2 regions of the Bacillus siamensis genome follow, and region 1 is predicted to be linked to the other one. Evidence: a T-box and tRNA genes for the amino acid it is inferred to sense, from the RefSeq annotation. Region 1 holds a T-box; the other holds one or more tRNA genes.

Region 1 (4,690 bases):
GCGGACAGAACGGATTAATTCAACAAGCAGTTTCATATCCGCCGCTGCCTCTTTGTCCGTATGTTCCGGAACCGGAACAGGCCAAGAGCTGATCGTGATTGACTCGCCTTCATGAGGAAGGTGCTGCCAGATCTCCTCTGTTAAGAACGGCATAAACGGGTGCAGAAGACGCATCGTCTGGTCAAGCACGTAAGCAAGAACAGAGCGGGTTGTTTTCTTCGCCGCTTCATCTTCCCCGTACAGCGGAAGCTTCGCCATTTCGATATACCAGTCGCACACATCATCCCAGATAAAGTTGTACAGATGGCGTCCGACTTCACCGAATTCATAACGATCCGCAAGCTGGGTTACGTCTTCAATCGTTTCATTCAATCTTGTAAGAATCCACTTATCAGCAACTGATTTTTCACCGGACAGATCAAGTTCGTCATACGTCATGCCGTCCATGTTCATTAAGGCAAAACGGGAAGCGTTCCAAATTTTATTTGCGAAATTCCACGTGGATTCCACTTTTTCATAGCTGAAACGGAGATCCTGTCCGGGTGAGCTTCCGGTTGCCAGGAAGTAGCGCAGTGAATCCGCTCCGTACTTGTCGATGACATCCATCGGATCAACGCCGTTCCCAAGGGATTTACTCATTTTTCTGCCCTGCTCGTCACGGATTAAGCCGTGGATCAGCACGTCTTTGAACGGGCGCTCGCCGGTAAACTCAAGACCTTGGAAAATCATCCGGGATACCCAGAAGAAGATGATGTCATACCCCGTCACAAGCACATCGGTTGAGTAATAACGCTTAAAGTCTTCAGCATTTTCATCAGGCCAGCCCATTGTAGAAAACGGCCACAGCGCGGAGCTGAACCACGTATCAAGCACGTCTGAATCCTGTTCCCAATTTTCGCTGTCCTCAGGCGCTTCAAGGCCGACATACACTTCTTTTGTTTCTTTATGATACCAAGCCGGGATGCGGTGGCCCCACCAAAGCTGACGGGAAATACACCAATCACGGATGTTTTCCATCCAGTGCAGGTACGTTTTCTCGAAACGGTCAGGAACGAAGTGAACTTTCTCTTCTTTGGACTGAAGGTCAACCGCCGCATCGGCCAGCGGCTGCATTTTGACAAACCATTGTGTGGACAGATACGGCTCAACAACGGCGCCGCTTCTCTCACTGTGTCCGACAGAATGCATATGGTCTTCGATTTTAAAGAGAACGCCTGTCTCCTGAAGGTCTTTGACGAGTTTTTTGCGGCATTCAAACCGGTCCATGCCGTTATATTGCAGCGCTTTTTCATTCATTGTTCCGTCTTCATTCATGACGAGAATCCGTTCTAAATTGTGGCGGTTTCCGAGTTCAAAGTCATTCGGGTCATGGGCAGGCGTGATTTTAACGGCTCCTGATCCGAATTCCATGTCAACGTAATCATCGCCGACGATCGGAATTTCGCGGTTTGTAATCGGCAGAATCACCGTTTTGCCGATTAAGTGCTTGTAGCGCTCATCTTCAGGATGAACCGCGACAGCCGTGTCGCCAAGCATCGTTTCCGGACGGGTGGTCGCGATTTCAATTGAGCCTGAACCGTCTGCTAACGGATAGCGCAAATGATAAAACGCGCCCTGTACGTCTTTGTAAATCACTTCAATGTCGGACAAAGCCGTTTTTGTGGCAGGGTCCCAGTTGATGATATATTCGCCTCTGTAAATCAAACCTTTTTCGTACAATTTGACGAATACTTCACGCACGGCTTTGTTCAGCCCTTCATCAAGAGTGAAACGTTCGCGCGAATAATCGAGCCCGAGTCCCATTTTGGCCCATTGGCTGCGGATGAAATCAGCGTACTCTTCCTTCCACTTCCACGTTTCTTCAAGAAACTTTTCACGGCCAAGGTCATAGCGGCTTGTACCCTGTTCGCGGAGTTTCGCTTCGACTTTTGCCTGAGTGGCAATTCCGGCGTGATCCATGCCCGGAAGCCAGAGCACGTCATAGCCCTGCATGCGTTTCATACGCGTAACGATATCTTGCAGCGTCGTATCCCACGCATGACCGAGGTGCAGCCTGCCCGTCACGTTCGGCGGCGGAATGACGACAGAATATGGCTGTTTCGTTTGATCGCCGCCCGCTTCAAAATATTTTCCTTTCAGCCAAAAATCATAGCGGCCTTTTTCAATCGCAGACGGATCATATTTTGTCGGCATTGTTTGTTCGTTTGTATCCATGATAACCCTCCAGCATGTTAGAAATGGCTGAGCAACTAAAAAAGAGCCTTCATCCTGATAAAGGACGAAAAGCTCTTTCGCGGTACCACCTTTTTTCATGAACAGATTTGTTCATGCACTTAAACGGATAACGGGTGCGGCCCGAATTTCTCTACTGTATGTTCAAGAAATTATGCTCCCGGGCGACCTTCCAATGAGACGGCATAAGAAGCCTTTCAGCACAGTAGCTTCTCTCTCTTCATGCGTCTTTCTTGTACTCTTCCCGTTCAAAGCAGGTGTATTTATATCAGCTCATGATCTTATTTATTATGTTCTTTATTATAGTAAAAGTGTTTTTGTTTCGTCAATCATCTTTTCCAAAAACCGCTGCCGTCATACATAAATGGGCATGCACCCCGCCCTTTCCCTCACATACGATACAAAGAAAGGCGAATGTAAGGAGGAATTGCCGTGAGAAAAAAATTCAATTCTTATTCGCTCCCCCCGTGGGCCAGACAGGTCCGCCTTGTATCCGCGCAAGTCATTATACCGATTACGATCTTTCAGGGGATCAGGACGATTTTCTTTCCGACGACTTTTGACGTCCTGCTGCTTGCCATCCTGCTGTTTTTAGCGTGCGCCCTGCATTTGGAATGGATATAAAAAAACGAGTCCCGCTATGAAGAGGACTCGTTTTCCGCCTTTCTTTTTTTCTCCTGCTCAATCTGATACATCTTCATGAGAAAAGGTTCAGCATTTTTCATCTGCCAAAACGCTCTTAATAACTGCGTGCACTCTTCTTTCTCAGAACCCCTTTGGCCGGTTTGATACCGTTTCAGCACTTTGTACATACCGGTCGGATAAGCCATATAGCTGAGAAACAGGCTGATTTCCGCTTCACGGAGGGGGAATGATTTGTGATACGTATAAAACCATTCAAGGCACTCCGGACACGCTTTCGGATAGCTTCTGAACATTCTGGAGTAAAAGCCGAGCAGATCATTTTGCGGAGGTCCGAGCCCGGCTTTCTCGAAATTTGTAAAAAAGCCCGTTCCCACATCATTATATAGAAAATGGCGGCTCGATAAGCTGCCGTGATTGATCACCGCTCTCGTTTTGTCATGATCCTTTGCCGCGTCAAACCATTCTTCCAGACGTTCAAGAGCAAAATTAACGGCTGAAACCGTTTCTGTAAGATACGTAACAGCCTGCAATTCAAAAGGAGAAAGGTACCACTCTTTTTCCGCCCGGTCAGCAAATTGTTCATAGACGAGCTTATCATTTTCCCAATCTCTTTTCGTCAGTTCATAAAAGCTGCTGATATCTTCAGTCCGGATTTGGATGTCCCGCACGGTCGCGGAATGGAGCTTCGCCACCTCTTTAAAAAGGTAAACATGTTTTTGATCCCGTTCTTCTTCCTGATCGTACTGAAGCCAGGGCATTAAATAATAAGACGCCTCCGTCCGGCTTCCCGCAAAAAAATCGCCTGCATGCGTGCGGTAGATCGGCACAAATGAACGGTAGCCTTTCTCCTCAATCTCAATCATATAGTCCGTAAATTCACTGCTGCGGGCCGGCTTGAGCTGTTTCAAAGCAAAAATGCCGTGGTTTGAGTAGACTTTCCATACATGCGGGCTGACAGGCTCAATATACTCGGCCTCCAGCCCGTATTCCTGAAGCACTGATTGGACTGCTTCCATTCCATTCACCACATTTTTACGGCCTCTTTGTGCTTACGCATGGCTGTTATTATATTCAGGTATATACAGAAGCTGACCTTCTTCCAGTTCGTCATCAAACGATAAAGCATTCGTTCTGATGAGCTGCTGGGATGTGATGTCATATCGTTCACACACCCGGTCGATTGTATCTTGCTGCTGCACGATGCAGATTTTCATTCTAGAAAACTTTTCTTCTTCTCTTGTAAATAATTTCGTCAAATAATGAGAGTTGTCATTTTCCTTCTGCTCTGTTTTCAATGCCGCTTCTTGATTCTCTCTTTCTGATTTAAGCGGCTCAGACGGCTCAGGTGCCGCCGGTTCCTCAGGAGGCAGTTTGGAAAACTGAAAGGACAAATCAAGAGGCTCCCCGGTTTCCTCCTCCGGCTGCGCCATCTTCCTCACCTCAACTTCAAATCCTTCATCAGCCTGAGCTTCTTCCTCAAGAAACTTAGGCGCGCTGTAAAATTCCTCTTCCCGCGGTTCCGGAACGAACTCGCGATAAGGCGGCGCCTGCTCTTCTTCAAAAACCGCAGGCTCATCTTCGGCTTCTTCCGCCTCCTCTTGATCACTCTGACGGAGAAGCGGTTCGGCCTCAGGCTCCTCTTCTTTTTGAAGGACGGGCTGTTCCTCAATCTCTGCTTTATCGGCATGCGGGGTCAGAGTAAAAGCAGGGGAAACCGGTTCAACATCATCTGCTGTTTCTTCAAGCATTTCCGCTGAATCATCCTCAGATACAGGTTCATTCCTCTCAGCCGCCATGATTGCAGGCTCCTCAA
Region 2 (4,690 bases), 1.4 Mb from region 1:
ACACCCGAAGTCGGTGAGGTAACCTTTATGGAGCCAGCCGCCGAAGGTGGGACAGATGATTGGGGTGAAGTCGTAACAAGGTAGCCGTATCGGAAGGTGCGGCTGGATCACCTCCTTTCTAAGGATTTTAACGGAATATAAGACCTTGGGTCTTATAAACAGAACGTTCCCTGTCTTGTTTAGTTTTGAAGGATCATTCGATTCTTCGAGATAATGTTCTTTGAAAACTAGATAACAGAAGTAATTCACATTCAATTGTAATGCAAGATATCACGTAGTGATTCTTTTTAACGGTTAAGTTAGAAAGGGCGCACGGTGGATGCCTTGGCACTAGGAGCCGATGAAGGACGGGACGAACACCGATATGCTTCGGGGAGCTGTAAGCAAGCTTTGATCCGGAGATTTCCGAATGGGGAAACCCACCACTCGTAATGGAGTGGTATCCATATCTGAATACATAGGATATGAGAAGGCAGACCCGGGGAACTGAAACATCTAAGTACCCGGAGGAAGAGAAAGCAAATGCGATTCCCTGAGTAGCGGCGAGCGAAACGGGATCAGCCCAAACCAAGAGGCTTGCCTCTTGGGGTTGTAGGACACTCTGTACGGAGTTACAAAGGAACGAGGTAGATGAAGAGGTCTGGAAAGGCCCGCCATAGGAGGTAACAGCCCTGTAGTCAAAACTTCGTTCTCTCCAGAGTGGATCCTGAGTACGGCGGAACACGTGAAATTCCGTCGGAATCCGGGAGGACCATCTCCCAAGGCTAAATACTCCCTAGTGACCGATAGTGAACCAGTACCGTGAGGGAAAGGTGAAAAGCACCCCGGAAGGGGAGTGAAATAGATCCTGAAACCGTGTGCCTACAAGTAGTCAGAGCCCGTTAACGGGTGATGGCGTGCCTTTTGTAGAATGAACCGGCGAGTTACGATCCCGTGCAAGGTTAAGCAGAAGATGCGGAGCCGCAGCGAAAGCGAGTCTGAATAGGGCGCATGAGTACGTGGTCGTAGACCCGAAACCAGGTGATCTACCCATGTCCAGGGTGAAGTTCAGGTAACACTGAATGGAGGCCCGAACCCACGCACGTTGAAAAGTGCGGGGATGAGGTGTGGGTAGGGGTGAAATGCCAATCGAACCTGGAGATAGCTGGTTCTCTCCGAAATAGCTTTAGGGCTAGCCTCAAGGTAAGAGTCTCGGAGGTAGAGCACTGATTGGACTAGGGGCCCCTACCGGGTTACCGAATTCAGTCAAACTCCGAATGCCGATGACTTATCCTTGGGAGTCAGACTGCGAGTGATAAGATCCGTAGTCGAAAGGGAAACAGCCCAGACCGCCAGCTAAGGTCCCAAAGTATACGTTAAGTGGAAAAGGATGTGGAGTTGCTTAGACAACCAGGATGTTGGCTTAGAAGCAGCCACCATTTAAAGAGTGCGTAATAGCTCACTGGTCGAGTGACTCTGCGCCGAAAATGTACCGGGGCTAAACGTATCACCGAAGCTGCGGACTGTTCTTCGAACAGTGGTAGGAGAGCGTTCTAAGGGCTGTGAAGCAAGACCGGAAGGACTTGTGGAGCGCTTAGAAGTGAGAATGCCGGTATGAGTAGCGAAAGACGGGTGAGAATCCCGTCCACCGAATGCCTAAGGTTTCCTGAGGAAGGCTCGTCCGCTCAGGGTTAGTCGGGACCTAAGCCGAGGCCGAAAGGCGTAGGCGATGGATAACAGGTTGATATTCCTGTACCACCTCCTCACCATTTGAGCAATGGGGGGACGCAGGAGGATAGGGTAAGCGCGGTATTGGATATCCGCGTCCAAGCAGTTAGGCTGGGAAATAGGCAAATCCGTTTCCCGTGAAGGCTGAGCTGTGATGGCGAGCGAATTATAGTAGCGAAGTTCCTGATTCCACACTGCCAAGAAAAGCCTCTAGCGAGGTGAGAGGTGCCCGTACCGCAAACCGACACAGGTAGGCGAGGAGAGAATCCTAAGGTGATCGAGAGAACTCTCGTTAAGGAACTCGGCAAAATGACCCCGTAACTTCGGGAGAAGGGGTGCTCTGTTAGGGTGCAAGCCCGAGAGAGCCGCAGTGAATAGGCCCAGGCGACTGTTTAGCAAAAACACAGGTCTCTGCGAAGCCGTAAGGCGAAGTATAGGGGCTGACGCCTGCCCGGTGCTGGAAGGTTAAGAGGAGCGCTTAGCGTAAGCGAAGGTGCGAATTGAAGCCCCAGTAAACGGCGGCCGTAACTATAACGGTCCTAAGGTAGCGAAATTCCTTGTCGGGTAAGTTCCGACCCGCACGAAAGGCGCAACGATCTGGGCACTGTCTCAACGAGAGACTCGGTGAAATTATAGTACCTGTGAAGATGCAGGTTACCCGCGACAGGACGGAAAGACCCCGTGGAGCTTTACTGCAGCCTGATATTGAATGTTGGTACAGCTTGTACAGGATAGGTAGGAGCCTTGGAAACTGGAGCGCCAGCTTCGGTGGAGGCATCGGTGGGATACTACCCTGGCTGTATTGACCTTCTAACCCGCCGCCCTTATCGGGCGGGGAGACAGTGTCAGGTGGGCAGTTTGACTGGGGCGGTCGCCTCCTAAAAGGTAACGGAGGCGCCCAAAGGTTCCCTCAGAATGGTTGGAAATCATTCGCAGAGTGTAAAGGCACAAGGGAGCTTGACTGCGAGACCTACAAGTCGAGCAGGGACGAAAGTCGGGCTTAGTGATCCGGTGGTTCCGCATGGAAGGGCCATCGCTCAACGGATAAAAGCTACCCCGGGGATAACAGGCTTATCTCCCCCAAGAGTCCACATCGACGGGGAGGTTTGGCACCTCGATGTCGGCTCATCGCATCCTGGGGCTGTAGTCGGTCCCAAGGGTTGGGCTGTTCGCCCATTAAAGCGGTACGCGAGCTGGGTTCAGAACGTCGTGAGACAGTTCGGTCCCTATCCGTCGCGGGCGCAGGAAATTTGAGAGGAGCTGTCCTTAGTACGAGAGGACCGGGATGGACGCACCGCTGGTGTACCAGTTGTTCTGCCAAGGGCATCGCTGGGTAGCTATGTGCGGACGGGATAAGTGCTGAAAGCATCTAAGCATGAAGCCCCCCTCAAGATGAGATTTCCCATTCCGCAAGGAAGTAAGATCCCTGAAAGATGATCAGGTTGATAGGTCTGAGGTGGAAGTGTGGCGACACATGGAGCTGACAGATACTAATCGATCGAGGACTTAACCATTTTTGAATGTATGCTTACTGTTATCTAGTTTTGAGAGAACACTCTCAATGGTTTGGTGGCGATAGCGAAGAGGTCACACCCGTTCCCATGCCGAACACGGAAGTTAAGCTCTTCAGCGCCGATGGTAGTCGGGGGTTTCCCCCTGTGAGAGTAGGACGCCGCCAAGCCATTACACGTAAGTGTAATATACGGAGGATTAGCTCAGCTGGGAGAGCATCTGCCTTACAAGCAGAGGGTCGGCGGTTCGAGCCCGTCATCCTCCACCATATGCCGGCCTAGCTCAATTGGTAGAGCAACTGACTTGTAATCAGTAGGTTGGGGGTTCAAGTCCTCTGGCCGGCACCATTTTTGGACAAGATAATAACACAAGTCTTTAAAGAGAGCCATTAGCTCAGTTGGTAGAGCATCTGACTTTTAATCAGAGGGTCGAAGGTTCGAGTCCTTCATGGCTCACCATGTTACGCGGGTGTGGCGGAATTGGCAGACGCGCTAGACTTAGGATCTAGTGTCTTATGACGTGGGGGTTCAAGTCCCTTCACCCGCATTATACAGGATAGTTATCCTGTATGCGGAAGTAGTTCAGTGGTAGAACACCACCTTGCCAAGGTGGGGGTCGCGGGTTCGAATCCCGTCTTCCGCTCCAACTATACCATCCACGCCGGGGTGGTGGAATTGGCAGACACACAGGACTTAAAATCCTGCGGTAGGTGACTACCGTGCCGGTTCAAGTCCGGCCCTCGGCATTCATTATTATGCGCCCGTAGCTCAATTGGATAGAGCGTTTGACTACGGATCAAAAGGTTAGGGGTTCGACTCCTCTCGGGCGCGCCATATTTTTAAAAAATCGGGAAGTAGCTCAGCTTGGTAGAGCACATGGTTTGGGACCATGGGGTCGCAGGTTCGAATCCTGTCTTCCCGACCACTTTGGGGCCTTAGCTCAGCTGGGAGAGCGCCTGCTTTGCACGCAGGAGGTCAGCGGTTCGATCCCGCTAGGCTCCACCATTTATTTTTTGAAAAACGTGTTGACTTTAAAAGAAACTTATTATATAATTAAAAAGTTGCTTGAGAAAGTGAACAAAATGATCTTTGAAAACTAAACAAGACAAAACGTACCTGTTAATTCAAAGTTTTAAATAAATCGCACAGCGATGTGCGTAGTCAGTCAAACTACTTTATCGGAGAGTTTGATCCTGGCTCAGGACGAACGCTGGCGGCGTGCCTAATACATGCAAGTCGAGCGGACAGATGGGAGCTTGCTCCCTGATGTTAGCGGCGGACGGGTGAGTAACACGTGGGTAACCTGCCTGTAAGACTGGGATAACTCCGGGAAACCGGGGCTAATACCGGATGCTTGTTTGAACCGCATGGTTCAAACATGAAAGGTGGCTTCGGCTACCACTTACAGATGGACCCGCGGCGCATTAGCTAGTTGGTGAGGTAACGGCTCACCAAGGCGACGATGCGTAGCC

What was found. A T-box is a leader RNA that pairs with one kind of tRNA and senses whether it is charged. The one in region 1 lies ahead of ABDB98_RS12815 (valine--tRNA ligase), so its partner is inferred to be a tRNA-Val.
Region 2: it encodes a tRNA-Val, which carries the amino acid that the T-box ahead of ABDB98_RS12815 (valine--tRNA ligase) is inferred to sense. The anticodon was not compared.

Annotation. Positions count from the first base shown of each region.
Region 1 is NZ_CP155579.1:2,622,560-2,627,249, forward strand. It holds gene ABDB98_RS12815 (valine--tRNA ligase) at 1-2,214, opposite strand, end outside; T-box leader at 2,272-2,493, opposite strand; gene ABDB98_RS12820 (hypothetical protein) at 2,665-2,856, shown strand; gene ysxE (spore coat protein YsxE) at 2,871-3,893, opposite strand; gene ABDB98_RS12830 (LysM peptidoglycan-binding domain-containing protein) at 3,927-4,690, opposite strand, start outside.
Region 2 is NZ_CP155579.1:92,729-97,418, forward strand. It holds rRNA gene ABDB98_RS00490 (16S ribosomal RNA) at 1-118, shown strand, start outside; rRNA gene ABDB98_RS00495 (23S ribosomal RNA) at 293-3,221, shown strand; rRNA gene rrf (5S ribosomal RNA) at 3,273-3,388, shown strand; tRNA gene ABDB98_RS00505 (tRNA-Val) at 3,412-3,487, shown strand; tRNA gene ABDB98_RS00510 (tRNA-Thr) at 3,491-3,566, shown strand; tRNA gene ABDB98_RS00515 (tRNA-Lys) at 3,602-3,677, shown strand; tRNA gene ABDB98_RS00520 (tRNA-Leu) at 3,684-3,765, shown strand; tRNA gene ABDB98_RS00525 (tRNA-Gly) at 3,790-3,864, shown strand; tRNA gene ABDB98_RS00530 (tRNA-Leu) at 3,879-3,964, shown strand; tRNA gene ABDB98_RS00535 (tRNA-Arg) at 3,976-4,052, shown strand; tRNA gene ABDB98_RS00540 (tRNA-Pro) at 4,067-4,143, shown strand; tRNA gene ABDB98_RS00545 (tRNA-Ala) at 4,148-4,223, shown strand; rRNA gene ABDB98_RS00550 (16S ribosomal RNA) at 4,394-4,690, shown strand, end outside.